Regions from separate parts of the Roseburia sp. CLA-AA-H209 genome, predicted to be linked through region 3. Evidence: predicted binding sites of a transcription regulator. Region 3 holds the regulator's gene; each other region holds the start of a gene.

Region 1 (10,458 bases), on a different contig from region 3:
ATATTTATTGGAATTCTGATATTCGCCGCAATAATTGGATTTTATGCATGCTTTGGCCGGAGAATCAATGAAAATATCGGTTCCGGATTTGGAAAAGAATACATGAAAGACAAATGGGGAATGGATGAATAAAAGAGAGGTTTAAGAATGCCGGATGGATTTACCATCCGGCATTTTATATGCTGATTTGGAGAGTAAGTCATAGACTACTTCTTGATGCTTGCACGCCGTTTGACCTTTTCCTCGTAGAGTATTGCGTCGGAATGCTTTAATATATCGGTTAAAATAAAGGAAACAAATTCGTCACCGCCCAGTCTTGCAGTAATGGCATCCTTTGGCAGGCATTTACGCAGCCGCTCCATGCTGATATGACGCAGTGTGGTAAAGCCAGTGTACAGCTGGCAACCGCAGGAACTTCTCTGGTGAAAAATGGTTGACATCCGGCAGGATTGTGGCTTCTTTCCCTGACAGAGCATAAGCGCATTCTGTAATGCCTGGCAGCTGAACTGGAAGCTGCTGTGGGAAACACTGGTCAGTGGTGGTTCCATGGTTTTTGCGTGGTCAATGTCATATCCCACCAAAAGGTCTCTTGCAGCACAGACGCGGTATCCTGCCTTTGCCATATTATCATTTGCAAAAGCAATTGCCTCTAATTCCGGGTTGTGGTCTAGGATATATTCCACCTGCTCGGTGACAAGCTCTGAGTAGTTGTCAGCAATCAGGTATGGAATGTCCGGATCGTCAGGTGTGTCCTCTAACATCAGAAATGGAATATCTTTATAATGGGAAAGAAAGTCTGCCTTTACCTGGTTACTTTTAAAAATAGAAAGAGAACCATAGGTAATAATGAGTGCATCCGGTCTGGTAAAAAAAGTTGCTTCGGCATTGAAAAAGCCGTTCTTATGATTGACTTAAGTACAACATAAAACGATTAAGTAGAAAAGAAAATAAAAATATTACTGGACAAAAAATGTGATATATGCTAATATAGTTGAGCGTGTGAAAGAACTGAATAACGATGCGTGGCTCAGCTTGGTAGAGCGCTGCGTTCGGGACGCAGAGGTCGCAGGTTCAAATCCTGTCGCATCGACGAAAAAAACGAGTACACTGTTAGGTGTGCTCGTTTTTTATATGAAGATTTCTACCCAAATATTGTCTGGAATCATCTTGTCATGTTATAATGAACGTAAGCAAGTCAACATATAAGCGTGATTGGCGAGCTGCAATTGTTTATCAGGAGTTGATTTTCACTTGATAAATGAAAAGGTTGGAAAATAATACAATAAAGGAGAAGACACAATATGAGTATGGAACCGGATTTTCTTACTTTGACAATCGGAAAACAGAAAAATATTGCATTGATTGCCCATGATGGAAAGAAAGCAGAACTGATCCAGTGGTGCAAAGACAATGCAGAAACTTTAAAGAAGCATTTCCTTTGTGGAACCGGAACAACGGCAAAAATGATTACAGACCAGACGGGACTGCCGGTAAAGGGCTATAACAGCGGTCCGCTGGGCGGAGACCAGCAGATTGGTGCTAAGATAGTAGAGGGAAAAGTAGATTTCGTGATTTTCTTTTCAGATCCGCTTACTGCAGCACCTCATGACCCGGATGTAAAAGCACTGCTTCGTATTGCACAGGTATATGACATCCCGATTGCGAATAATAAGGCAACTGCAGATTTTATGATTCATTCCGAGTTGATGGATGAAGAATATAATCACAATGTGATTAATTTTAATAAGAATGTCAGACAGCGGGCATCGACGATAAAGTAATGTCAGCTAAACTACGAGAGACACGTAAAGCGTGTTTCTCACATAAAAAGGAGAGGCGGTGTGAATACTCACACCGCCCCTTTTCCCTTTTAATTATCCTGGTATTATCCCTCAATGGAAATATATTTCTTTTCTTCCACAGCAGGTTTTGCTTCTTTCTTCGGAACGGTCAGAGTCAGGATACCATTTTCAAAACCGCCTTTGATGTCATCCTGAGTAACGCCATTTCCGACATAGAAACTACGCTGGTAAGAGCCATAGTAACGTTCTTTACGGATATATTTGCCATCTTTGCCTTTTTCGTCCTTGTTGTCCTGGTGTTTGGCATTGACGATGAGGTATCCGTCTTTCAGCTCAGCCTGGATATCTTCTTTCTTAAAACCTGGAAGTTCAAATTCCAGTTCATATCTGTCGTCAAATTCCTTAACGTCAGTGTTCATGGCAGCACGGTTGTCTGCTGCAGGAGCATTGTAAGCTCCGAATGGAAATACATCATCGAATATATCATCTACAAAGTTGTTTGAAAAAATACTTGGTACTAACATAAGTCATTCCTCCTAAAATAGTCTATTGTAATTAGTAATAATGTTTCTTGTTTCTGTGAGCTTCTCTGGCTTCCTCAACAGCCTCATGGTCGGCTACATTAATTTTAGCTTTTACTTTTTTCTTTTTTAATGGATGTTTTGGATTTTTGTCTGACATAATAACATGCTTCCTTTCTTAATCTGAATCAGATACTATATAAAGTTCTGTTATCCTTCAATGGCGATGTACTTGTGGTCTTCCACAGCAGGTTTTGCTTCTTTCTTCGGAACGAAGAGTTTTAAGATACCGTGTTTAAATTCACCCTTGATATCTTCTTCGGTAACGGCATCGCCAACATAAAAGCTTCGGCTACAGGCTCCGGAATAACGTTCCTTACGGATGTACTTGCCGGATTTCTTATCTTTATCTTCCTCATCCAAGCCTTTGGCGGCACTGATGGTCAGGTAACCATTTTCTAAGGAAGCACTTACTTCGTCTTTCTTAAATCCAGGTAAATCAATGACCAGTTCGTAACCATTGTCCTGCTCCTTTATATCTGTCTTCATCAGACGTGCGGCTCTACGACCGTAAAGTTTTTTCTCAGTCTTTTTCATATCCATGTTATCGTCCATCCATGGAAAATCCTCAAAGAAGTCATCAAATAAATTCTCTCCAAAAATACTAGGCATCAACATAAGTCATCTCTCCTTTTTTAAATAAATCTATCTATGCTTGTTTACCTTGTTTCTTTGGAACCGGGATGTTTTAGGAACCTCTTTTTGTTCCTCTCCTTTGTTCTGACTACGTTATAACACCAATTATTAGCAATGTCAAGAGGTGAGTGCTAATAAATTTGTGAAAAATTTGTGAATTGGTTGCAAATTGCGAGAAAACTAAGGAAATATAAGGGAATACGCTGTGAAAAAGAAGAGAAAATAAGTGAATGTATTGCGAAAAAAGAAAGAATATTGCAGGAACTATGAGACTGTGTTATGATTTTTATAACTTTGCGTTATGGAAATTATGAGTTTAGGAGAAGAAAAACAAAATGAAGACACAGAATGAGAAAAGAAGTACATTTTCGGGGAAGATAGGGTTTGTATTATCAGCAGCAGGCGCTTCCGTGGGACTGGGAAACATATGGAGATTCCCATATCTTGCGGCAAAGTATGGGGGAGGAATCTTTCTGCTGATTTATATTATACTTGCACTGACTTTTGGATATACGATGATTATGGCGGAGACTTCTATCGGAAGAATGACGAAGAAGAGCCCGGTGGGAGCATATCATACCTTTGGAAAATCCCGCTGGCTCTCTTTCGGTGGCTGGATAAATGCGATTATTCCGGTTTTAATCGTGCCATATTATTCTGTAATTGGCGGCTGGGTAATGAAATATCTGGTGGAATATATCAGGGGAAATGGCAGTAAGCTTGCATCGGATGGATATTTTTCCGATTTCATTTCCAGCGGGCTTTCCACAGAAATCTGCTTTGCTTTTTTTGCAGTATTTACGCTGGGGATTATCTTTGCCGGAGTCCGGAATGGTATTGAGCGGGTATCCAGATTTATGATGCCGGTGCTGGTTGTTCTTTCTATATTAATAACGGTTTATTCCGTAAGCAGACCGGGAGCATTAAAAGGAGTTAAATATTTTCTGATTCCGAATTTTGAAAATTTTTCCTGGATGACGGTAGTAACAGCCATGGGACAGATGTTTTATTCCCTGTCCATTGCCATGGGAATTCTCATTACTTTTGGTTCTTATATGAAGAAGGAAGTTTCTATTGAAGAGTCCACGAAGAACGTGGAAATCTTCGACACAGCGATTGCCATGATGGCAGGGCTGATGATTATTCCGGCAGTCTTTGCATTTTCCAATGGAAATCCGGAAACCCTGCAGGCGGGTCCATCATTGATGTTTATTACGATTCCAAAAGTATTTGACAGCATGGGACTTGGAACCGGAGTCGGAATTTTATTTTTTGTACTGGTGCTGTTTGCAGCAATCACAAGTTCTATTGCATTAACGGAAAGTGCAGTATCGACTTTCGAAGATGAACTGGGCTGGGAAAGACGGAAAGCAACGGTAATTGTCGGTATTGTAATGCTTCTTTTGGGAAGTCTTTCTACACTGGGATATGGACCATTGGCGAATGTAAAAATTATCGGAATGCAGATTCTTGATTTCTTTGATTTCCTGACGAACTCCGTGATGATGCCGATTGCGGCTATTGCAACCTGCCTTCTGGTATCAAGAGTGGTGGGAGTGCAGCGGATTGAAGAAGAAGTAACCCGGGGCGGCAGCCCGTTCCGCAGGAAAAAGATATTTACAGTGATGATAAAATACCTCTGTCCGATCTTTGCAGCGATTATTTTAATCAGTTCCATAGCAAATGCTTTCGGATGGATTCAGATGTAGTTGATAGAAAAAAGGAGCGTCCCTTCTGATTTAGAAGAGACGCTTTTTCTGTAGATTTTAGAACTTAAATTATGAATTTGCCATATTCTTAACGGCATTCAATGCCTTCTGGACTGGTGGCAGACAGATAATGATTAATGTAATAAGTGCTTCTGCACCAAGGTATGCACCGTTGTAGGCAAGGGAGTATACCACTGCATTCGGGAATTCTTCCGGAGCATACATGCCGAAGAAAATCCAGCCGGAAAGGAATGCGAAGAAGTATCGACCTAATACACCAGCGATATAACCTTTGATAAGTCCATGTTTGGATTCGCTGAAAAGTCCGGAAAGTCCTAATGCACCAAAGGCGAAGAGGTAGTCCACTAACATTTGTGGAACACTGATGATATAAGGGTCAACGACTAACTGCAGTATTCCGTAAGCAAAAGCTGCGGTTAAGCCGGCACCCAGACCGTACCAGTAACCAATCAGAACGATGAATAACATGCTCAGTAAAGTAACGGAACCGCCCATTGGCATATCGAAAAGTTTAATCATGGAAGTTACCATGGCAAGGGCAATTGCCATAGCTGAAAATGCAAGCTGCTTTGCACTGAATTTCTTCTTTCCACCGAAGATAGCACAGCCAATCAGAAGAATGGCAATCATGATGATAACGAGGGCTGTAAAACCAGCGGTGGTAAGCTGGTAAGAAGAGCCGTCGTATGTTGCAAAAAATGACATAAAAAATCCTCCTTAAAGATGATACTCTGCCAGGAGGTTGAACTATGTGCTTCCTTACGCCGGTATTATCCGGTTCAAGTAATAAGGGTCAACGCAGATGCGTTTCTCAGCCAAAGGCGCCCCTAGCAAAGTGATGTTTTGTTTTCAGTTTGTAATGGTAACAGTGGTAGTATAAAATGTCAAGTGTTAATTTTCTGAAAAAGATTTTCTAAAAAATGAAAAAATCCGCTGGAAAATATAAAGAAAAAGTAACTTCCGGACGATAAAAGGTTTAGAAGTGTCTTTTCCTGCGCTTTTTTAGAAAAAAGGGTTACTCTTGAATCTGAAAAGCAAAAGGAATATAGTAAAGATAAAAAGATGAGGAAACAACAAGCAACAAGGAGAGGTTCTATGCGTAAGTACAAGGATGTTGGAAAAAGAATACTGGTATTAGTTTTAAGTGTTTGTATGATTGCGGGCGTTCTTCCGGCAATACCGGCAGAGGCGGCGGATGCATTTCCGGGCAATGGAAGCATTACATTAGGAGCGGATGCAAATGGTGCAACTGCAACCGGAAATGATACCTATACTTATACCGGACAGGAGGTTAAGCCGGCAGTTACGGTCCAGATTGATGGAGAAACTTTGAAAGAAAAAGAGGATTACTCCGTTTATTACCGTAATAATACCAGCGCAGGAACAGCATATATTGATATCGTTGGTATCGGAGACAGCCACAGATGGCAGACCACCAAGAGCTTTACGATTGCACAGCAGAAGTTAAGCTATATCGGTGTTAATTATAAAGGGGTGGAAGGAACCGGTGAAGACGGATATGTATATTATACAGGAAGTGATGTATTACCGACGATTACAGGGGTGTATGGTATCATAAGCGGTACTTCTACCATGGTAAACCTTTCAGCAGATGATTATAACGTAGAATATACATCCGGAAGCAATACCACAGTAGGAACACATTCCTTTAAAATTGTATTAAAGAGCAGCAGTAACTATACATTTTCCGGAACAATTACAGAGAACCGTTACAATATTTACTATAATATTGGAGCGGATTCTGTAACTGTTTCCAATGGACTGAGCGATTCTACTTATACCGGAACTGCACAGAGACCGGAATTTACACTGGTAGACAGTCAGAATTCCGCAGGAATCCAGGCGTCTGACTATACCACAAGCTGGGCAGATAATACCAATGCCGGAACAGCGAAGATGACAGTAACAGCGAATTCTTCTTCTCTGTACCGGGGCAGCAAGACCTTTAATTTCCTGATTGGCAAGGCAGATTTAAGTGCAGCAGGCATCAGTGTTTCCTTAAAGAGTGATAAATATTATTATGTAAAGAATAGTAAACCGGATATGACCAATGAGGTAGTAGTGAAGTTGAATGGCGTGGAGATTCCTGCCGGCAACTACAACGTGGCATACCGAAATGAAACTACTGCAGGACAGACCGGAACCAATAACCTGATTATTACCGGAACCGGAAATTTAACCGGAAACGCATTTATCAACTTTGAGATCTATGACAAGCTTGGTAAAGCAGTATTAGATAAAAATGAACTGGAATACAATGGCAAGAAAAATGTGCCAAACATTACCGTCTCCAATACATCCGGTGATGTTATCAGTGATTCCAGATATAAGATTACTTATTATAAAGATGCGGAGTATACCAAGACTGTATCTGAACCGACCTCTATTGGAAGATATTATGTGAAGGTAACCGGACTGGATTACTACGAAGGAGACCTTGGAACCAAGGCAGAGCCGATTTATTTTGATATTGTTGCAAAATCTTTAGATAAATGTACCTTTAAGCTGGCAATCAACGGAACAGAAGCAGGTGTCATTAATAAAGATACCAGTTATTCCAGCTTTTTTGATGGTAAGAGCAAGGTATTATCCCTGACAGCAACCGATGATGAGGGGAATGCTTTGAAAAAAGGAACGGATTTTGACTATGCTGTTTATCGTGATCCGGAATGTACTGAACCGGCAGACGATAAGGAAGGCACTACGGGCATACAGGAACTGATTCATGCAGCAACCTATTATCTTAAGATAACCGGTCTGGATGGCAGTAACTATGCCGGAGGCGAAAGAGTATATACTTATATGATTAAGCCAAAGAACATCAGCCCGACAGATATTGTAATTACAGACCAGACTTATACCGGTAGTGCTGTTGTGCCGGATCCTGCAAATATTACCGTTTATTATAAAGAAGGTAGTAAAAATGTCACCTTGGACAGCCAGTATGTAGAAGTGGTTTCCTGTGAAGATAATATCGAAATTGGAACCAATAATGCAAAGGCTTATATCAGACTGACTGGAGATTATGCACTGGCAGAGGGTGGCGTGAACCGTGGAACTTTCAGTATTGTGCCAAGAAAGTTAAATGAATGCGAGTGTAATATCGTTGCAGGTTCTGCAAACTATGATCCGACACAGGTTACCTTTGAATACAATGGCAGCATGCAGGTACCGGCAATCCGTATTACTGATAATAACGGTGCCAAAGGCCTGGTACAGGGCGAAGACTTTAAGGTTACTTATTTTACGGATTCTGCATACAAGAAGGTCATTGCAGAGCCGGTGGACGCAGGTACTTATTATGTATTAATCAGCGGTCTTGGAACTTATGCTAATTTAGGCGGAAGTATCCGTACTTCTTATAAGATCACGCCAAAGAACATGAGCACGCTGACCGTAACTGCAAGCAACTGCGGTTATACTGGAGAAGCAGTGGAGCCGGGTATCAGTGTATCTGATGGAAACCGTGTACTGGTTGCAGGCGTGGATTATGAAGTTGAAGGATATTATGACGATGAATTATGTAAACAGGTTTCAGAACATAAGAATTCCGGAAAAGTATATGTCAGAATCAAAGCGGTAGACGGTAAGAATTATACCGGAACCGCAACAACCACATTCTTTATTGGAGCAAATATTGCGACCGTTGTGCCGGCATTTAATATTTCCGGTGGAACCTATAACCGCAATTCCCATAAGGATGAAATGATTCAGGCAATTGAGACAAAAATGATGGATGCAATTCCGGATCCGTCGTCCTATAGCATTTCCTTCTATAGTGATGCAGCACATAAGAATGTTGTAAGCTCTGAGACAAATGAGGCATTTATCAATGCGGGAACGATTTACTTCGCAGTATCCGGCAAGGGTCAGTATTATGGAGATATTTCCGGATATGCAGTCATTGCAAAGAAAGATATATCTGAACTGAATGCAAGAGTAAATGGAACTTATACATATAATGGAATTGAGCAGAAGGTTGTAATTTCTACTACCGCAGACGGAGATGGTGTTGTATTACAGTACCCTACCACCAATGGCTATATTCTGACCGATAAGGAATACAGTATTGAAAGCAGTGAAAATGCAATCAATGCGGGAATTGCAACTCTGACCTTAAAAGCGGCAGAAAACAGCAACTACACAGGAACAACAACCGTAAGCTATACCATTAATCAGAAAAATCTGAACGAATTAAGCAAGCTGCGTGTAGACATTACCAGCCCGGTTTATGCCAATAAAGTACTGACTCCTTCCGTAAAAGTAAGCTATGGAGATTCTTCCAGCTTATTGTCAACGAATAAGGATTATCAGTTTGAAGTATATTCGGATGAGGATTATCAGAATGTAGCAACAGCCGCAGAAAAAACCAATGCCGGCACGACTTATGTAAGAATCCAGGGTATTGGAAACTACTGTGGTGTGCTGGAAAGCGCAAATTATACTGCAGATAAGATTGCAGGTTCGAACCAGTTTATTATTCAGCGGAAAAGTATTGATGGTGTAGGCGTATCTTTGCAGGGAATGAGTTACATTTTTAAAAAGAGTATTCCGGATTTCACAGTAACACAGAGTTTTCCGAATGAGTCCGGAATTGGAGAATATTCATATACTCTGCAGCCTGGCGTAGATTATACTTATACTCCGACCCAGGTAGATAAATTTAAAGTTGGACAGCAGGATATTACCATTGAAGGAACCGGTAACTTTAAGGGAACCAAGAATAGTTACTTCTACTATGATGGAGATATGAATAATTCTGCTGACCAGATTGAAGTGAAGTTAAGCTATGATACCATTGAGTATGACAAGGCACAGGCAGCATCCGGCGGAATGAAACCTACCGTTACCGTGTATGTAAAAGGCAGCGATACCCAGGAACGTCTGATAGAGGGAACACATTACAGCGTGTCTTATAGAAATAATACTGTTCCAGGGCAGGCCAGTGTACTCATTACCGGAATTGAGAAGAATCACTGGGTAGGAAGCTATGTTGCAAATTTCGCTATTACCGGTAAAATTGAAGATGCTGAGATTACGATTCCGGCACAGAAATATACCGGAAGCGAATACAATACAACCACACAGCCAATTGAAAATATGACTGTAGTATGTGATGGCAAGACTTTGGCACTTGGAACAGACTACAACATTAAGAGCATTGTAAATGGTAAATCTGTTTCACTGACTGACCCGATCGTAACTATTGAGGGAACCGGAACTTATTTCAGTGGTGAAAAATCAGCGAAGTTTGCGATTAAATACGACCTGGGCAGTGATGATTTAAGCATTGACTTGGGCGGAGATGTATTCTCCTATACCGGACAGGAAATCAGACCGGTTCCGGTTGTGAAATATGCATTAACCGGTTCTACCTTTGATACCTTGGAAGAAGGAAAAGATTATACGGTAACTTATCGTAAGAATACTGCAGTTGCAGCAGCAAATGGCGAGAACGGACCATGTGTAGTCATTCAGGCAACAGCAAACGGTAAACTGATGGGAACCACCAAGGCGAAAGCATTTACCATTGATTCCATTCATATGGAAGATTATGAGATTACCGGAATTGCGGACAGCTATGTTTATACCGGTAAGCTGATTAAGCCGGATTCTCTGGTCATTAAGAAGATTGGCGGTTCAGAAGTAATTGACCCGGCAAACTATAGTGTGTATTACCAGACGGAT
Region 2 (10,458 bases), on a different contig from region 3:
AAAGAGCATGAAGCGGAGCAGATTGCTCTTAACAGTGCCGATGAGGGATTGGTAGTTAAAACTTATGCCTCTGGAAACTATGATTTTAATGTAGATTTAACCGTAGGAAAGACGATTAATTACAATGGCTATCAGACACACCAGTATAGTCTTTCGGATGGAACTGTAGTTTATTGTCTGGAACCAAGTAAAGCAAATCCGAGTAATGGACAGTATACCTCTTCTGTGTCCAATGATGCACTGCTTTCAGCAGTAGCCTACTATGGATATGGTGGACCGGGATATGAAAGTGATAAGGGTATGTATAACATGCTGCAGGAGAATGTTCGTCCTTATGCTTATGTAATTACCCATATGGCTTTATCCTGGGTGTATGATGGCTGCAGTGATGATTCTGATGCCTTTAAGGGGAATGCAGCTACTGCAGATGGTATTAAAAACATGGTAAATCTTATGGATATTGATGCTTATTTGCCTTTTCATCGAAATACAGATATATAATAAGGGCTGTTAGGGGCACTTGGAATTTTGTTTGATATACTGGCAACGCTGGCACAGGGATGTGCCGGCGAGGTGCATATGAACATGGATGTGAATTTGCACCGGTTGCCGGATAGGCAAAAAAGTATATCGAAATTCCCAGTGCCCCTTACAGTCCTTATGTAATATCCGTATTCGATGAAAAGGCAGATACACTCAAAACCTTCCTAAGAAATTTCAGGATAACAGAGAAACAATTCAGACACAATTTAAAATAGCAGGCAAATTCAAAAGGCTTATGAAAAAATATTTTCAACAAAGAACACGTTGAATTGTTTTGATAAGCTTTTTTTATATGTAAAAAACTGATAAATATAAATACAATAAAAGAATATAAAATGAATTGTCTAATAATCAGACAATAGCAAGAAAAAAACTATTGCAAAGTATATTATGCCGGGTGTAAACTTAGTTCAGAAAATAAAAGCACTTTAAAGCAGCAGAGTGCAGGTAACAAAGTAAGACAGAAAATAAAGAGAAAGCAGAAAGGGAACGATTATGACAGAACAGTGGAATGAAAGTACAGCAGTAGCACAGGGTATGTATAATCCGAATTTTGAACATGATAACTGCGGTATCGGAGCTGTGGTAAACATCAAAGGTATCAAATCCCATGCGACGGTAGAAAATGCTTTAAAAATCGTAGAGAACTTAAAGCACAGAGCTGGTAAGGATGCAGAAGGAAAAACCGGTGACGGTGTTGGTATTCTGCTTCAGGTATCACACAAATTTTTCTCCAAGGTAGCAAAGGAATCAGATATTGAACTTGGTGGAGAAAGAGATTACGGTGTTGGAATGTTTTTCTTCCCACAGGATGAACTGAAACGGAATCAGGCAAAGAAAATGTTTGAGGTTATCGTGGAAAAGGAAGGAATGAAATTCTTAGGATGGAGAAAAGTTCCGACTGACCCGGATAAACTGGGACAGAAAGCAGTAGACTGTATGCCATATATCATGCAGGGATTTGTAAAACGTCCAGCTGAAGTAGCCAGGGGACTTGATTTTGACCGCCGGCTGTATGTGGCAAGACGGGTATTCGAGCAGTCCAATGATGACACTTATGTAGTATCCCTTTCCAGCCGAACCATCGTATATAAGGGAATGTTTTTAGTAGACCAGCTGCGTCAGTTCTTTGCAGACCTTCAGGATAAAGATTATGAGTCTGCAATCGCAACCGTACACTCCAGATTCTCAACCAACACCAATCCAAGCTGGGAGAGAGCACATCCGAACCGTTTCATCGTACATAACGGAGAGATTAATACCATCAAAGGTAATGCAGATAAGATGCTTGCCCGTGAAGAGACCATGGAGTCCGAAGAACTGAAAGGGGAACTGCAGAAAGTCCTTCCGGTTATTAATTCCGAAGGTTCTGACTCAGCAATGTTAGATAATACCTTAGAGTTCTTAGTAATGAGTGGAATGGATTTACCACTGGCAGTTATGATTATGATTCCGGAGCCATGGGCAAATAACAATACCATGTCCCAGAAGAAGAAAGACTTCTATCAGTACTATGCAACCATGATGGAGCCGTGGGATGGACCAGCCTCTATTCTTTTCTCAGATGGAGATGTCATGGGAGCTGTTCTTGACCGTAATGGATTAAGACCTTCCAGATATTATATTACCGATGATGACCAGCTGATTCTTTCTTCCGAGGTCGGAGTACTTGATATTGATCCGACCAAGATTGTTGTAAAAGAAAGACTTCGTCCGGGTAAAATGCTCTTAGTAGATACCATCCAGGGAAGAGTCATCAATGATGATGAATTAAAAGAGTATTACGCAAGCAAACAGCCTTATGGTGAATGGCTTGACCGTAACCTGATTAAACTGGAGGATTTAAAGATTCCAAATCAGCGTGTTCCGGAATATACCAAAGAAGAGCGTCAGAGAATGCAGAAAGCATTCGGTTATACTTACGAATCACTGCGTGAAGCAATCCTTCCGATGGCATTAAACGGAGGAGAAGGAACTTCTGCAATGGGTATTGATACTCCGCTGGCAGCACTGGCAGGAGACCATCAGCCACTGTTTAATTATTTCAAACAGTTATTTGCACAGGTAACAAACCCGCCAATTGATTCCATTCGTGAGAAAGTGGTAACATCAACTACCGTATATATCGGAGAAGATGGTAACCTGCTGGAAGAAAAGGCGATTAACTGCCAGGTATTAAAGGTAGATAACCCGATTCTTACCAACACAGATTTGATGAAAATCAAAAATATGAAAGTAGAAGGCTTCAAGGTTGTGGTTCTTCCTACTACATATTATAAGAATACAAGCCTGGAAAAAGCATTGGATCATCTGTTTGTAGAAGCAGACCGTGCATACCGTGACGGTGCAAATATCCTGATTCTTTCCGACCGTGGCATTGATGAGAACCATGTGGCAATCCCATCCCTTCTGGCAGTATCCGGTTTGCAGCAGCATCTGGTAAAGACCAAGAAGAGAACTGCAGTTGCCATGATTCTGGAATCCGGTGAACCAAGAGAAGTACATCATTTTGCAACATTGCTTGGTTATGGTGCCTGTGCAATCAATCCATATCTGGCACAGGATACCGTAAAGCAGTTAGTAGACGAGCATATGTTAGACAAGGATTACTATGCAGCAATCCATGATTACAATCAGGCAATTATCAGTGGTATCGTAAAAATTGCTTCCAAAATGGGTATTTCAACCATTCAGTCTTATCAGGGTTCTAAGATTTTTGAGGCAATTGGTATTGACTCCGCAGTAATTGATAAATATTTCACAAATACCGTAAGCCGTATCGGTGGAATTACACTGGAAGACATTGCAAAAGATGTAGATACTCTGCATTCTGCAGCCTATGATCCATTGGGATTAGAGACAGACCTTACTTTAGACAGCAAGGGACGTCACAAGATGAGAAGTGGCGCAGATGTTCACCTTTATAATCCGGCAACCATCCACCTTTTACAGGAATCAACCAAACGTGGAGATTACAACCTTTTCAAACAGTACACAGATCTTGTGAACAGCGAAGAGCGTGATGCAAATATTCGTGGACTGATGGATTTCAATTTCCCGAAAAAAGGTGTTCCGATTGAAGAAGTAGAAAGCGTAGATTCTATTGTAACAAGATTTAAAACAGGTGCGATGTCCTATGGTTCTATTTCCAAGGAAGCCCATGAAACACTGGCAATTGCCATGAACCATTTACATGGTAAATCCAATACCGGTGAGGGTGGAGAAGATCCGGACCGTATCGCAAGTAAACATACAAGCTTAGACAGATGTTCTGCAATCAAGCAGGTAGCGTCCGGCCGGTTTGGTGTAACCAGCCGTTACTTGGTCAGTGCAGAAGAGATTCAGATTAAGATGGCACAGGGTGCAAAACCTGGTGAAGGTGGACACCTTCCGGGCAAGAAAGTTTATCCTTGGATTGCAAAGACAAGACTTTCCACACCGGGTGTATCCTTAATTTCACCGCCACCTCATCATGATATCTACTCCATCGAGGATTTGGAGCAGTTGATTTACGATTTGAAGAATGCCAACCGTGATGCAAGAATTTCCGTAAAACTGGTATCAGAAGCAGGTGTGGGTACAGTCGCAGCCGGTGTTGCCAAAGCAGGAGCGCAGGTAGTATTGATTTCTGGATATGACGGTGGTACCGGTGCAGCACCAAGCAGTTCTATCCATAATGCAGGACTTCCTTGGGAACTTGGACTTGCAGAGACACACCAGACTCTGATTATGAACGGACTTCGTAATAAGGTAAGAATCGAGACAGACGGTAAGCTGATGAGCGGCCGTGATGTAGCAATTGCTGCATTGCTTGGAGCAGAAGAGTACGGATTTGCAACTGCACCGCTGGTAACCATGGGATGCGTGATGATGCGTGTATGTAATCTGGATACCTGCCCTGCCGGAATCGCAACACAGAATCCGGAGCTTCGGAAACGTTTCGCGGGAAAACCGGAATATGTAGAAAACTTCATGCGGTTTATTGCAGAAGAATTAAGAGAAATCATGGCGAAGTTAGGCTGCCGTACCATTGATGAAATGGTAGGAAGAAGTGACCTTCTCCGGGTAAGAGAGGATTTGACAGACCGGGAAAAAGAAATCGACCTTTCCAAGATTTTGAATAACCCGTTTGCAGGACCAAAGGAGAAAGTTACATTTGATCCAAAACATGTATACGATTTCGAACTGGAGAAGACCAAGGACGAAACTGTACTGTTAAAACAGCTTTCTTCCGCACTGGATAAGAAACAGAAGAGAAGCATTGATGTAGAAGTAAGCAATACAGACCGTTCCTTTGGTACCATCTTTGGTTCCGAGATTACAAAGAAATATGACGATACTTTAGAGGAAGATACCTTTATCGTAAAATGTACCGGTGCCGGCGGACAGAGCTTTGGCGCATTCATTCCAAAGGGACTTACCTTAGAGCTGGTAGGAGATTCCAACGATTACTTCGGAAAAGGACTTTCCGGTGGAAAACTGGTTGTCTACGCTCCGGCAGGTGTGAAATATAAGAAGGATGAAAATATCATCATCGGTAACGTAGCACTTTACGGTGCAACCAGTGGTAAAGCATTTATCAGTGGTGTGGCAGGAGAACGTTTCTGCGTACGAAATTCCGGAGCTTCTGCAGTAGTAGAAGGTGTCGGTGACCATGGATGTGAATACATGACCGGTGGACGTGTGGTTATCCTTGGTAAGACTGGTAAAAACTTTGCAGCCGGAATGAGCGGTGGTATCGCTTATGTATTAGATGAGGATAACGACCTTTATACCAGAATCAATAAGGAAATGGTATTCTCAGAAGAAGTCGGAAACAAATATGATGTTATGGAATTAAAAGATATGATTAAAGAACACGTAGCTTTGACCAATTCTGAAAAGGGAAAAGAAATCTTAGATAACTTCAGTGAGTATCTGCCGAAGTTCAAGAAAGTAATTCCATACGATTATAACCGTATGTTAATGGCAATTGTTCAGATGGAAGAAAAAGGATTGTCTTCCGAACAGGCACAGATTGAAGCATTTTATGCGAATACAAGAAATTAAGGAGGGGACGCAAAATGGGAAAACCAACAGGATTTATGGAATATGACAGAGAGAATGCAGCAGCGGTTGCACCAAAGGAGCGTATCAAGAACTTTAACGAGTTCCATACCCCTCTCTCAAAAGAGAAACAAAGAGTACAGGCAGCACGTTGTATGAACTGCGGCGTGCCGTTCTGCCAGGCTGGTATGAATATCATGGGAATGACCAGCGGATGTCCGCTGCATAATCTGGTACCGGAGTGGAATGACCTTTTGTATACCAACAACTGGGAGCAGGCATATAACCGTCTGACCAAGACCAACAACTTCCCGGAATTTACCTCAAGAGTATGTCCGGCACTTTGTGAAGCAGCCTGTACCTGCGGACACTGGGAAGACCCGGTAACCTGTAAGGCAAATGAGCATGGAATCATTGAAAATGCCTATGAAAAAGGATATGCTGCAGCAAAACCTCCAAGAGTCCGTACCGGAAAGAAGGTTGCAATCATCGGTTCCGGTCCTGCCGGACTTGCAGCAGCAGACCAGTTGAATAAAAGAGGACATTCCGTTACCGTATTTGAAAGAGATGACCGTGTCGGTGGACTTTTGATGTATGGAATCCCGAATATGAAGCTGGAAAAATGGGTTATTGACCGTAAGATTAATATAATGAAAGAAGAGGGTGTCGAGTTTATTACCAATGCCAATGTTGGAAAAGACATCAAGCCGGCAAAACTCTTAAAAGAATATGACCGTGTCATCTTAGCCTGTGGAGCAAAGAATCCAAGAGACATCAAAGCTCCGGGCAGAGATGCAGAAGGCATTTACTTTGCAGTAGATTTCTTAAAGGCAACTACCAAGAGCCTTTTAGATTCCGAGCTTAAAGATAACAAATATATTTCTGCCAAGGGAAAGAAAGTAGTTATCATCGGTGGTGGAGATACCGGAAATGACTGTGTCGGAACTTCTATCCGTCACGGTGCAGCCAGTGTCATCCAGCTTGAAATGATGCCAAAAGCACCGGATGAGCGTGCAGAGAACAACCCATGGCCGGAGTGGCCAAGAGTCTGCAAGACAGACTACGGTCAGGAAGAAGCAATTGCTATGTTCGGTTCCGACCCTCGTATTTACCAGACAACCGTAAAAGAGTTCTTAAAAGACAAGAACGGTAAGCTCTGCGGATTAAAAACCGTAAAATTAGAGGGCAAAAAGGATGAAAAGACCGGACGGATGCAGATGGTGGAAGTACCGGGCTCCGAAAGCAAGTTAGATTGTGATCTGGTTCTGATTGCAGCAGGCTTCCTTGGAACAGAAGATTACATTGCCAAAGCATTCGGCGTAGACTTAAATGCCAGAACCAATGTGGCAACAGAAGCCGGTCATTACAAGACCAACGTGGAAAATGTCTTTACAGCAGGAGATATGCATCGTGGACAGTCCCTGGTTGTATGGGCAATCCGTGAAGGAAGAGAAGCAGCCCGTGAAGTAGACGAAAGTCTGATGGGATATTCTTATCTTTCCGTACAGTAATGAAAATTACAATATAATGATAGAAGAAAGTCGTCTGACTATGGTGCACCGGAGGGTGAGCTGTGGCAGGCGGCTTTTTCGTGGTTGACACATTCTGCTTTTGGGGCATAAAATAACCCTTGTGACAAAAAGAGCGAGAAGAAAACAGCGAAAGGACATAAAGAGAATGAGCAGGAAAGCAGTATTTTTTGATATTGATGGAACATTGTGGGACGAGCATTTTGTGATACCGGAGAGCGCAAAGGAAGCAATCCGGAAGCTGCGGGAAAATGGACATCTGGCATTTCTCTGCAGCGGAAGAACCAGAGCATTTATTCAGGATGAAAGATTGCTGACACTGGGATTCGACGGAATTGTGGCAGGCTGCGGTACCTGGATAGAGATGGATGGAAAAACACTTTTTTATAAAAAATTAGAACAGGAATTGATAGAGGATACCATACATATATTAAAAGAGTATGGAATTCCTACGGTATATGAGGGAAGCCGGAATTTGTATATGGATCTGGAAGAATTTGAAGAAGACCCTTATGGCTTGAGACTAAAAGAGACATTGGGAGAGGATTTGCTGCCGGTAACGGGAAATGAAGCAATTATGGAAATCAGTAAGTTTTCCTGCTCCACACCGGATGATGCTTATCTTAAGGTACTTTCCCATCTGGAAGAGAATTTCACACCGCTGGTGCATGATGCGGCATGCGCAGAGTTTGTTCCAAAAGGATTTTCCAAAGCGTCCGGCATCGAAAAAACCTGTGAGCTTCTTGGTATTGAGAAAGAAGATACCTATGCATTTGGAGACAGTATCAATGATGTGGAAATGTTAAAGCATGTGCAGCATGGAATTGCCATGGGAAATGGTACCAAAGCAGCAAAAGAAGCAGCGGATTATATCACAGCACCATTGCACGAAGACGGCATTTATAAGGGATTGGAGCATTTTGGACTGATTTCATAAACAAATCTAAAAAAAGTATTAAATCGTTACAAATTACAGAAAGTGAGAAAACGAGAGAAAAAACGAGATATTAAGAGTAAATATAAGGAAACAAGAGAAAAATAAAAAATGGTCAGGCTTGCGAAAAAGAGACGCAGAAACTATTATATGACTATCGGTTAGCACTCGGCTTGAATGAGTGCTAATAAAAAAGAAAGAAAACAAAGAGATCGAATCAAGGAGGCAATGAATCATGAAATTAGTACCATTATCAGACAGAGTTGTATTAAAACAGTTAAAAGCAGAGGAAAAAACCAAATCCGGAATTATCTTAGCAAGTGCTGCACAGGAGAAACCACAGGAAGCAGAAGTAATCGCAGTTGGTCCTGGCGGAGTGGTAGATGGCAAAGAAGTTACCATGCAGGTAAAAGAAGGACAGAAGGTTATTTATTCTAAATATGCCGGAACAGAAGTAAAACTGGATGGCGAAGAATATATCATCGTAAAGCAGAATGATATTCTTGCAGTAGTAGAATAATCGAATTGATAATTGGTAAATAAAACAAATAATAAAATAGGAAAATAGAAGAAAGAGGTAAGAAATTATGGCAAAGGAAATCAAATATGGAACAGAAGCCAGAACAGCATTAGAGGCTGGAGTTGATAAACTGGCAAATACAGTCAGAGTAACAATCGGACCAAAAGGAAGAAACGTTGTACTGGATAAATCATATGGCGCTCCATTAATCACAAACGATGGTGTTACCATTGCAAAAGAAATCGAATTGGAAGATGCATTCGAAAATATGGGCGCACAGCTTGTAAAAGAAGTAGCAACCAAGACCAATGACGTTGCTGGTGATGGTACTACAACAGCAACCGTTCTTGCACAGGCAATGATTCAGGAAGGAATGAAGAACTTAGAGGCTGGTGCAAACCCAATCGTTTTAAGACGTGGTATGAAGAAAGCAACTGAAAAAGCAGTTGAAACAATCGCAGCAATGTCTTCTAAAGTAACCGGAAAAGACCAGATTGCAAAAGTTGCATCTATTTCCGCAGGTGATGAAAGCGTTGGCAACATGGTAGCAGACGCAATGGAAAAAGTTTCCAATGATGGTGTTATTACCATTGAAGAGAGCAAGACCATGCAGACAGAGCTTGACCTGGTAGAAGGTATGCAGTTTGACCGTGGATACATTTCCGCATATATGTGCACAGATATGGATAAGATGGAAGCAGTTTTAGATGAGCCGTACATCTTAATTACCGATAAGAAAATCAGCAACATTCAGGAAATCCTTCCACTGTTAGAACAGATTGTTCAGTCCGGTTCCAGACTTCTTATCATTGCTGAAGATATCGAGGGTGAAGCTTTAACTACATTGATTGTAAATAAACTGCGTGGAACATTTAACGTTGTAGCAGTAAAAGCTCCAGGATATGGCGACAGAAGAAAAGAAATGTTAAAAGATATCGCTATCCTTACCGGTGGTCAGGTAATTTCAGAAGAAGTTGGTCTGGAATTAAAAGATGCTACTATGGCACAGCTTGGCCGTGCAAAATCTGTTAAGGTTAAGAAAGAGAACACCGTTATCGTTGATGGTGAAGGAAATAAAGAAGAAATCCAGGCAAGAATCGGCCAGATTCGTGCACAGCTTGAAGAGACAACATCTGAATTTGATAAAGAAAAATTACAGGAAAGACTTGCAAAACTGGCAGGCGGCGTAGCAGTTATCCGTGTTGGCGCTGCAACAGAGACAGAAATGAAAGAAGCAAAACTTCGTATGGAAGATGCTTTGAATGCAACAAGAGCAGCAGTCGAAGAAGGAATCATCGCAGGTGGCGGTTCTGCATACATCCATGCATCCAAAGAGGTTGCAAAGCTTGCTGAGACATTGGAAGGTGATGAGAAGACCGGTGCAAAGGTTATCTTAAAAGCATTGGAGGCTCCATTGTATTACATTTCCGCAAATGCAGGTCTCGAAGGTGCAGTTATTATTAATAAAGTAAAAGAGTCCGCTCCTGGTATCGGATTTAATGCAGCAACAGAAGAATATGTAGATATGGTAGAAGCTGGTATCCTTGACCCGGTTAAGGTTACAAGAAGTGCTTTGCAGAATGCAACATCTGTAGCATCTACATTACTTACAACGGAATCTGTTGTAGCAAATATCAAAGAAGATGCTCCTGCAATGCCGGCAGGAAACCCAGGTATGGGAATGATGTAATAAGAAAATAAAATATATTACTGAAAAGTAAGGATAGAGAGCTCCTGGCTGCGGATAATGCAGTCAGGAGTTTTACTATGCAGTTTTTTTCCTGATGTTAGTTTTTTGGGGGCAGTTGTTTTGATTTGCAAAATATGTTACAATTATTTCATTGTGTAACATGAAGTCTGAATAGCAAGGAGGAAGAAAAATGGGA
Region 3 (10,458 bases):
ATGTCAAAAAGATGCTGTTCCCGCTTCATCCGCTCCTGTTCAAGATTCTTCTCCATCTCGAATTTCCGCTTCTGGAATTCTAACTCCCTCTGATGGCGTTCCATCTCGCGTTTGGAATTTTCCAGTTCTCTCCTTGTATGTTCCAGTTCCACAGTCTGCTGAAAACACCATTTTTCAAACTGTGCTGCATCCTTCTTAATCACAGCGCTGTTATGCTGCTTCATAAATCTCTCTCCTTGTCTCATAAACGGTTGCCTAAATCAACATATGGTTACAAAAAACTTATGAATCAGGAATAGTATACAATATGTTGTCACAAAATGCAACAACGAGAAACTCACTTTTGCAGTTTTCCAGAGTTATCGCGGTGCTCGCCAAATCTGCATGCAAGCATGCGATTTTTCTCGCTACTCGCGTAAAAAAAGCTGCCTCCATTTTTCAGGAAACAGCTTTATCATTTTTATAAATCATCGAAGGACTCTTTAATTTTTCCCATAAATCCCTTTTTCTTTTTCGTGCCTGCCGCACCATTCTGTGTCTTTAATGAATTACCGGTCTCTGCATCAAACTGGCGCAGTGCCTCTTTTGCAGCTTCATTTAATCCGGTCGGAACCTGAACCACAAGTGTAACATACTGGTCACCACGGACTGCCTTGTTACGCAGGGATGGGATTCCTTTTCCTTTCAGACGGATTCTGGTGTCGGTCTGTGTACCAGGTTTTACTTCGTAGACCACATCGCCGTCGATGGTTGTAATTCTTACTTCTCCGCCCAGTGCTGCCTGTGCAAAACTGATTGGTGCTGTTGAATATACATCCATGCCCTGTCTCTGAAGGATTGGATGGCGGGATACTACTACTTCTACCAGAAGATCTCCTCTTGGTCCGCCATTTACACCCGGCTCACCTTTTTCACGGATTCTTACACTCTGACCGTTATCAATTCCGGCAGGAATGCTGACCTTAATCTTCTTCTTGCTGGCAATGTATCCGGTTCCACGACAGTCCGGACATTTGTCACGAACAATTTTACCGCTTCCGTTACATACCGGACAGGTCTGTACATTCTGTACCATACCAAATAAGGACTGCTGGGTATATACCACTTTTCCTTTTCCCTGACATTTGCTACAGGTCTCCGGACTGGTTCCCGGCTTCGCTCCTGTACCATGACAGGTCTTACATTCATCCTTTAATACTAAATCAATTTCTTTCTCACAGCCAAATGCTGCCTCTTCAAATGTAATTCTGACACTGGCACGTACATTGGCTCCCTTCATCGGTCCGTTGCTGCTGCTGCTGCGTCTTCCGCCGCCAAAGAAATCTCCGAAAATGTCTCCAAAGCTTCCAAAAATGTCTCCCATATCCATACCTGAGAAATCAAATCCGCCTGCTCCGCCGGCACCTCCATCAAAGGCTGCATGACCAAACTGGTCATACTGTTTTCTCTTCTCCGGGTCGCTCAGTACTGCATATGCTTCAGATGCTTCCTTGAATTTCTTTTCTGCTTCTTTATCCCCCGGGTTCATATCCGGATGATATTTTTTGGCAAGGACACGATATGCTTTTTTTATTGCTGCGTCATCTGCGTTTTTATCAACGCCTAAGACCTCGTAATAGTCTCTTTTCTGTTCTGCCATAATCTATTCCCTCTTTACCGTTTGTAAGGGTTGACAGTAAAACTGCCAACCCTTTCTACTGCTTTTTATCTGTAGAATTATACTTCTTTGTAATCAGCATCTACCACATCATCATCTGCGGAACCTGCAGCTGCTCCACCGGCTGCACCTGCTCCCATATCAGGACCTGCACCAGCGGCTCCCTGAGCTGCCTGAGCGTTCTCATACATCTTAGCAAATACTTTCTGTGCACTTTCCATCAGTTTCTCTTTTGCTGCTTTCATCTCAGCAACCTGATCATCTGTCATGTTTTCAGCCTGTGGATTTGCATCTACTAAAGCTTTCAGTGCATTTAAGTCAGCCTCTACTGCAGATTTATCTGCCGCATCAAGGTTATTTCCAACCTGGTCTAATGCCTGCTGTGTCTGGAATACGAAGGCATCTGCATCATTTCTGGTGTCAATTGCTTCTTTTCTCTTCTTGTCCTGTGCTTCAAATTCAGCTGCTTCTTTTACTGCTTTATCGATATCTGCATCAGACATGTTAGATCCGGCAGTAATTGTAATATGCTGTTCTTTTCCGGTTCCTAAGTCTTTTGCAGATACATTTACAATACCGTTTGCATCGATATCGAAAGTAACTTCAATCTGAGGAACTCCACGACGTGCTGGTGGGATACCATCCAGACGGAACTGTCCAAGAGATTTGTTATCTCTCGCGAACTGACGCTCACCCTGCACTACGTTGATATCTACTGCTGTCTGATTATCTGCTGCTGTTGAGAAAATCTGGCTCTTTCTTGTAGGAATTGTTGTATTTCTCTCAATCAGTCTTGTTGCAACTCCACCCATGGTCTCGATAGACAGTGACAATGGAGTAACATCCAGAAGAAGGATATCACCTGCGCCGGCATCTCCTGCTAATTTACCACCCTGGATACAAGCGCCAAGTGCTACACACTCATCCGGGTTTAAGGATTTACTTGGCTCTTTGCCTGTTAACTGTCTTACTTTATCCTGAACAGCCGGGATACGTGTAGAACCACCAACCAATAATACCTGGCCTAAGTCTGCATTGGTTACGCCTGCATCCTTCATAGCGTTCTGTACCGGGATTGCTGTTTTTTCTACTAAGTCATGTGTCAACTCATCGAATTTTGCTCTTGTCAAGTTCATATCAAAGTGCTTTGGTCCTTCTGCTGTTGCAGTAATGAATGGCAGGTTGATATTGGTTGTTGTTGCTGAAGACAACTCTTTCTTAGCTTTCTCTGCAGCTTCTTTTAATCTCTGAAGAGCCATCTTATCGGTAGATAAGTCAACGCCTTCTGCTTTCTTGAATTCGTCAATCATCCACTGTGTAATCTTATTATCGAAATCATCTCCACCTAATCTGGTATCACCATTTGTAGATAATACTTCGATGACTCCGTCACCGATTTCGATGATAGATACATCAAATGTACCACCACCTAAGTCGTATACCATAATTTTCTGTTCTTTTTCGTTGTCCAGTCCATAAGCAAGTGCTGCTGCTGTCGGCTCGTTGATGATACGTTTTACATCAAGTCCTGCAATCTTACCTGCATCCTTGGTTGCCTGACGCTGTGCATCATTGAAGTATGCCGGTACAGTAATAACTGCTTCTGATACTTTTTCTCCTAAATATCCTTCTGCATCAGCTTTTAATTTCTGTAAAATCATTGCAGAAATCTGCTGTGGAGAATACTGTTTGTCATCAATGCTTACTTTGTAATCGGTTCCCATATGTCTCTTAATGGAAGAGATTGTTTTCTCTGCGTTGGTTACTGCCTGACGTTTTGCTGGTTCACCAATCAGACGCTCACCTGTTTTTGTAAATGCTACGATAGATGGTGTTGTTCTTGCACCTTCCTGGTTTGCTATAACGGTAGGTTTTCCACCTTCCATAACTGCCACACAACTGTTTGTTGTTCCTAAATCAATACCAATAATTTTACTCATGTTCTTATCCTCCTATGCTTAATTCGCTACTTTTACCATGCTATGTCTGATTACATTTTCTTTGTACTTGTAACCTTTCTGTAACTCCTCGGCTACTACATTCTCACCGAGTTCTTCATCTTCCACATGCATTACTGCATTATGGAGATTCGGGTCAAACTCCTGACCGGCTGCTTCAATCGGTGTTACACCAACTTCTGTCAGCACTGTCATCATCTGCTTATAAATCTTATCCATACCTTCTACGAAGCCATTGTTTTTGTCTTCTTCCGGTACAGCTGCAAGCCCTCTTTCAAAATTGTCGATAACTGGAAGGATTTTCTCTAAGATTGCACTGGCTCCCATGTCATACATCTGGCTCTTTTCCTTTTCCGTTCTCTTACGGAAGTTTTCAAATTCTGCCATCTGACGTTTCAGCCGGTCGGTTAAATCTTCAATCTGTTCGTCCTTCTTATCTTTCTTGTCTTTCTTTTTAAAGATACCTTTCTTTTTCTCCTCATCTTCTTTCTCTATTTCTTCCGATTCAGATTCGGTATCTTCCGTTTTTTCTTCTGCCTCAACCTCTTTTTCTTCTGAGGCGGTATTCTGTGCTTCTTCCTGCTTTTTTGCATCCTCTGCTTCTAAGTCTTCTAATACTTCTTCAAGCACTTCTTCTTTCTTTTCTTCTGCCACTTTCTTACCACCTTTCTATGCTATTCTTTCTTCGGCTTATCAAATATGCCTTCTAGTTGTGATTTCAAATTTTTCAGATTATCCATGACGTTCTCATAATCCATACGCTTCGGTCCGATAATTCCTATCGTTCCCTTCACGCCTTTACCAAGTTCATAGGTAGCTGTTACCACACTGCAGTCCTTCATGGTCTGAATTGGAGATTCATCTCCTATATAAACCTGTATGCCGTTCTCCTCATTGCTGAGGTTATCCGTCACCAGACTTACTAACTGTTTCTTCTCTTCTAACGCATCTAAAAGCTCTCCTGCTTTCTGCGAATCCGATAACTCCGGATATTTTAAGATATTCGTTGCACCGCTGGTATATATCTCCAAATCCTCGTCTTCGCTGATTGCTTCTGCTACTGCATCCAATACATCACTGATGACTTTGGAATGGATACCGGCTTTCTCTTTCAACACTGCTATGGTGCCCAGATTAATCTGATCTAATGACAATCCATTTAAATGTGTATTCAAAAGCATGTTAAGTTTTAACATATGCTCATTATCTATCGGCTCTTCTATCGGAATCATCTTATTTTTCACAAGATTGCCTTCCAATACGACAACCGCCAGAATATGTTCATCATCCACATTGGATAACTGGATGAACTTCAGGCTGTTGTGGTGATACTGCGGTGCTGTTATCATGGTGGTGTAATTCGTGTTGTTCGCCAACAGCTTTGCCACCTGCTGCAATACCTGTTCCATCTTCTCCGTATGTTCAATTACGAACTCTTTCATATCGGATACTTCTTTGTCCTTCTCTGCAATCAGATTATCTACATAGAAGCGATATCCCTTATCGGATGGAATTCTTCCTGCCGATGTATGTGGCTGCAAAATATATCCCATCTCTTCCAAGTCCGACATCTCATTCCGGATTGTTGCGGAACTTAAGTTCAAATCCGTATACTTGGAAATGGTTCTTGAACCAACCGGCTCACCCGTTTCCAGATAGTTGCGAATGATTGCATTTAAGATTTTTGTTTTTCTTTCATCTAATTCGTTCTCGTTCATTCACGTTCTCCTGAAAATGAAACTTTTATAGGTATTTGAAAAAGCTTTTTGTACTGCTTTTTCTTTGTTGTTAGCACTCAACTTGAAAGAGTGCTAATTTCTATGTACTTAAGATAGCACCATTCGTTTTTTTTGTCAACAGCATTTTATAATTTTATAATTTCTTTAGATTTGTTCTGATTCAATGCTGTTCAACACCGCACTACTTAATCCAGTAAAAACTGGGCGAGTACATAGTTACTGATGTCCATACCGTGGTCGCTGAGCTTTATTACACCGGCTTTTTTCTCGATTAAGTCCTCTTCCTGAAGCTGGTTTAAGACTTCGCCATATACTGCTTCTATTTCCACGCCAAAAGTCTCTTTGAATTCTGTTCTTGTAACTCCCTTTAACATACGCAGGCCTAAAAACATGAATTCTTCCATCTGGGCATGGCGGCTGATTGCATCTGCACTCTCATGGAGATTCAATGCTGGTACTCCATCTATTTCCTTCGCCGAAATATTACCGCATGCTTTGATATACGCTTCAATCTCTCTTATATTACTGTAGCGTACTTCTCCAATCAGGGAAGCTGCCCCAAGTCCTACCCCAAGATACGGTACCCGCTTCCAGTATCCGATATTATGCCTTGCCTCTTTCCCCTGCTTAGCATAATTGGATACTTCATAATGCTCATAACCTGCCTCTGCAAGAATCTCCTGAGTCTTTTTATAAATTTCATACTCCGTCTCTTCAGATGGCAGATGCTCTGTCGGCTTTCCGGCTTCCCGGAGCACTGCCTCGAATTTGTATTTTTCATAAAATGGTGTTCCCTTTTCGATAATCAGGGAATAGGCTGAAATATGCTCCGGTTTTAATGCTATGACACGCTTTAAGCTGGTGACAAATTTCTCTGTACTCTGATAAGGCAGGGCACTCATCAAATCAACGTTGATATTTTCAAAGCCACATCTTCTGGCACATTCATAATTCTCCAAGAACTGCCGGTAAGTATGGATTCTTCCTAATATCTTTAATTCATCATCAAAGGCAGACTGTAACCCTATGCTGAGACGGTTAATGCCTGCTTCTTTATAGGTAAGAAGTTTTTCCTCATTTAAAGTTCCGGGATTACATTCTATGGTAATCTCTGCATCTGCTTCCACCTCAAAGCTTACCTGAATCTGTTTTAAAAGAAGTGCGATATATTCCGGTGCTAAAAGAGACGGTGTTCCGCCCCCTATATATATAGTAGAAAGAGCCGGACGTCCCATTGTCTGTCCGTAATATCTGATTTCATGCAAAAGAGCACCCACGTAGCGGTTTTGTAACCGCTCGTCCGCAGGTGCTGATAAGAAATCACAATATTCACATTTTCTTACACAAAAAGGAATATGCACATAAAGTTCCATCTATGTTCTCCTGTCATCTATTTCTCATCTAACTTCAGTACACTCATAAATGCTTCCTGTGGAATCTCTACATTTCCCACCTGACGCATACGTTTCTTACCTTCCTTCTGTTTCTCTAACAGTTTACGCTTACGGCTGATGTCACCGCCGTAACATTTTGCCAGCACATCTTTTCGCATTGCTTTTACTGTCTCACGGGCAATTACCTTGCTTCCAACGGCTGCCTGAATCGGGATTTCAAATAAATGTCTCGGAATCTCTTCCTTTAACTTCTCACACATCTTTCTTCCACGCTCATAGGCGGTATCCTTAAATACAATAAAGGAAAGAGCATCCACTTCTTCTTTATTAATAAGAATATCCAGTTTCACAAGCTCTGACTGCTCATAACCCTTCATCTCATAATCAAAGGACGCATATCCTTTGGAACGGGATTTCAATGCATCAAAGAAATCATAAATAATTTCATTTAACGGAAGGTCATATTTAATAACTGCACGGGTCTGCTCAATATATTCCATACTCTTATAGATACCACGGCGTTCCTGGCACAAATCCATAATGGCACCTACATATTCGGATGTCACCATAATTTCTGCTGCAACCATCGGCTCTTCCATATATTCGATTTCGGATGGATCCGGAAGATTGGATGGGTTTGTCAATTCTATCATGGTACCATCAGTCTTATGTACCCGGTATACAACGCCTGGTGCTGTCGTTACTAAATCAAGATTAAATTCTCTCTCTAACCGCTCCTGAATTACCTCCAAATGAAGCAGTCCCAAGAAACCACAGCGGAAACCAAAGCCCAATGCAATGGAAGTCTCCGGTTCAAACTGTAATGCTGCATCATTTAACTGTAATTTTTCCAAAGCATCACGAAGATCCGGATATTTGGCTCCATCTGTTGGATATAATCCACAGTACACCATCGGATTAACTTTCTTATATCCCGGCAATGGTGCATCACAAGGACGCTTTGCTTCTGTTATGGTATCACCCACACGGGTTTCTTTCACATTCTTAAGGCTGGCAGTAATATAACCTACCATTCCGGCTTCTAACTCATCACATGGAATGAACTGTCCGGCTCCGAAATATCCTACTTCTACTACATCTGCCTCTGCTCCGGTTGCCATCATGCGGATGGTTGTCCCCGGTTTTACGGAACCTTCCCGGATTCTGCAGAATACAATAACACCTTTATAAGCATCATACACAGAATCAAAAATCAACGCCTGAAGAGGCGCTTTGGCATCCCCTTTTGGTGCCGGTAATTTATGCACAATCTGCTCTAATACTTCTTCCACATTCAACCCTGTTTTGGCAGAAATCCGTGGTGCATCCTGTGCCTCAATTCCAATCACATCTTCAATTTCTTCTACTACTTCTTCCGGCCTTGCACTCGGCAGATCAATTTTATTAATGACTGGAATCACTTCCAGATCATGGTCTAATGCCAGATATACATTGGCAAGGGTCTGTGCCTCAATCCCCTGTGCTGCATCTACTACCAGCACTGCACCGTCACAGGCAGCAAGACTTCTTGATACTTCATAGGTAAAGTCCACATGTCCCGGTGTATCAATCAGATTGAAAATATATTCTTCTCCATCTTTGGCATGATATATAATACGGACTGCCTGGGACTTAATGGTAATTCCACGTTCCCGCTCCAAATCCATATTATCTAAAACCTGCGCCTGCATTTCGCGGCTGGTCAGAAGCCCTGTCATTTCGATAATACGGTCTGCAAGGGTTGATTTACCGTGGTCAATATGGGCAATGATACAAAAATTACGAATCTTACTCTGGTCGATTGACATATATTTACTCCTTCTTTATTCCATGTTTCAAAAGGAAATCCGTCCACAGGGAATAATATTTTCCCAGCAGGTGAATCTCATCATAAGTATATTCCGGATTCAGATTTCCTGTTTCGTCAGTCACTACTTCATTTACATCAATATAAAATATATCGTGATTATTTGCAAGCATTGCAATTCTGTCATTCCGTTCTTTGATTGCCGGATTGTTAAAAATCGGGTCGGTTTCTGACTTTTCCTGTTTTACATACATAATGCCCTGTAAGAAAATCAGTGCATCCGGCTGTAATTCCCGGATATGATTGACAGCTTCTTCATATTTTTTCATAAAGCTGTCTACTGTACCGGTTCCCATTTCGTTGATTCCAATCATCAGATAGACTTTACCAAACTGATGCTTGCTTAATGCTTCTTCAATGGTAATCTTCGCGCCGTTTTCCTCGACAATCGGCGTATCAAACATATCATAGACCGTAAGTCCGATACTGGCATAATAAGTTGCATTATCCCAGCCGCCATAGTCTCTTAAGCCAACGGTTCTGGAATCTCCGATAAATACTGCATCATCAAAATAATCCTGGGTTACATCGGTAAAAGTATAAGTCTTATCCGCTTCTGCCTCCGTATCTGCAACTGCTTCTGTTGCTTCTTCCGTTGCCGGCTCCTCTTTGTCAGCATATACGCTTTCCAAATCCTCCTCCGGTTCTGCCTTATCCCATGGCAGAATGCCCTCTTTGGATGCCTGCATCATTCCAGCCACCGCCGGAACCTTCGGCCAGTCCTTATTATATTCTTTATATGCGCCCTTTGTTCCGGCTAAGGCGACACCGCTTACCAGCAGCATGCTGATTGCCGTAACAATAAGAAGCGGACATTTCTTCCATTTCTTCATGGCAGCCTCCCATTAAAAACTAAAATACATAAACGGATTGTTCAGTCCATTTGCAATCTGGTAAATACAAATCCATAATACAACAAACAAAATTGCTTTCATCCACCACTTCTTCCAGCATTTTTTTAATATCTTATCCATAAAAGGAAGTGATACCACGAATGCCAATAGGAAAAACACTCCATAGGTTCTGCCGTATTTCAGATAATCGCCTGCATTGACTGCGATTCCGGTTCCAAAGAACGGGAACAGTCTTGCAAAATATACTTTCAAATCAGATAACTTCGTAATTGCAAACACGACCCAGGTCAGAGGGATTACAAACCAGATGTAAAGGTGTGCCAGCCATCCATGTTTCTCCAAAAAATTTCTGATTACAAATCGTTCCAACGCAATAAATACAAATAAAATCAAGCCCCATAATGGAAAATTAATGGTAGAACCATGCCACATTCCGGTTACAACCCAGACAATCAGCAGATTGAAAAATGTCCACGCATTTCCCTTCCGGTTGCCTCCCAACGGAATATATAAATAATCACGGAACCATCTTCCCAGTGTAATGTGCCACCGGCGGTAAAACTCAGACACTGTCCTGGAACGATACGGATGGTCAAAGTTCTTCGGCAAATCAAATCCAAGCATCTCTCCGATTCCGATTGCCATCAGGGAATATCCCTGGAAATCAAAGAATAACTGTGCAGAATAACCGAATGCTCCCATCCACGCTAACGGTGTGGAAATACTCTCAAAGCCAATGCCCTGAATATCACGCCAGAGAATTGCCAGATGATTTGCAATAATTACTTTATATCCCAATCCTATGATAAAAAGAGTCAGACCATGTTCGATTTTCTCCAGACGGATTGGATGTTTCTTTAACTGCCCTGCCATATTGGCAAACTGGGCAATCGGTCCGGATATCAGCTTTGGGAACAAAAGGATATAAGTTCCATACTCCAGATAATCCCTCAACGCTGCTGTTTTCTTCTTATAGACATCCAGCACAT

The links. The regulator HrcA, encoded in region 3, represses chaperone genes, less so after heat shock. The targets are predictions, from matches to a motif close to TGTTAGCACTCNNNNNNNNNGAGTGCTAACA.
Region 1: the regulator HrcA is predicted to act here: its motif matches at 3,126-3,156, upstream of LKD41_RS07615 (Hsp20/alpha crystallin family protein).
Region 2: the regulator HrcA is predicted to act here: its motif matches at 8,212-8,242, upstream of groES (co-chaperone GroES).

Annotation. Positions count from the first base shown of each region.
Region 1 covers NZ_JAJEQU010000006.1:124,640-135,097, reverse strand. Annotated here, with positions in the region: gene LKD41_RS07640 (hypothetical protein) at 1-132, shown strand, start outside; gene LKD41_RS07635 (hypothetical protein) at 207-761, opposite strand; tRNA gene LKD41_RS07630 (tRNA-Pro) at 1,017-1,090, shown strand; gene LKD41_RS07625 (methylglyoxal synthase) at 1,308-1,781, shown strand; gene LKD41_RS07620 (Hsp20/alpha crystallin family protein) at 1,886-2,326, opposite strand; gene LKD41_RS15670 (hypothetical protein) at 2,358-2,483, opposite strand; gene LKD41_RS07615 (Hsp20/alpha crystallin family protein) at 2,534-3,001, opposite strand; gene LKD41_RS07610 (sodium-dependent transporter) at 3,355-4,728, shown strand; gene thiT (energy-coupled thiamine transporter ThiT) at 4,798-5,454, opposite strand; TPP riboswitch at 5,489-5,588, opposite strand; gene LKD41_RS07600 (GBS Bsp-like repeat-containing protein) at 5,845-10,458, shown strand, end outside.
Region 2 covers NZ_JAJEQU010000011.1:107,377-117,834, forward strand. Annotated here, with positions in the region: gene LKD41_RS11190 (thioester domain-containing protein) at 1-501, shown strand, start outside; gene gltB (glutamate synthase large subunit) at 1,039-5,592, shown strand; gene LKD41_RS11200 (glutamate synthase subunit beta) at 5,607-7,100, shown strand; gene LKD41_RS11205 (Cof-type HAD-IIB family hydrolase) at 7,267-8,055, shown strand; gene groES (co-chaperone GroES) at 8,288-8,572, shown strand; gene groL (chaperonin GroEL) at 8,640-10,262, shown strand; gene LKD41_RS11220 (DegV family protein) at 10,453-10,458, shown strand, end outside.
Region 3 covers NZ_JAJEQU010000001.1:302,362-312,819, forward strand. Annotated here, with positions in the region: gene LKD41_RS01540 (molecular chaperone DnaJ) at 1-224, opposite strand, end outside; gene dnaJ (molecular chaperone DnaJ) at 461-1,639, opposite strand; gene dnaK (molecular chaperone DnaK) at 1,717-3,597, opposite strand; gene grpE (nucleotide exchange factor GrpE) at 3,616-4,269, opposite strand; gene hrcA (heat-inducible transcriptional repressor HrcA) at 4,290-5,333, opposite strand; gene hemW (radical SAM family heme chaperone HemW) at 5,540-6,727, opposite strand; gene lepA (translation elongation factor 4) at 6,745-8,556, opposite strand; gene LKD41_RS01575 (GDSL-type esterase/lipase family protein) at 8,561-9,448, opposite strand; gene LKD41_RS01580 (MBOAT family O-acyltransferase) at 9,461-10,458, opposite strand, start outside.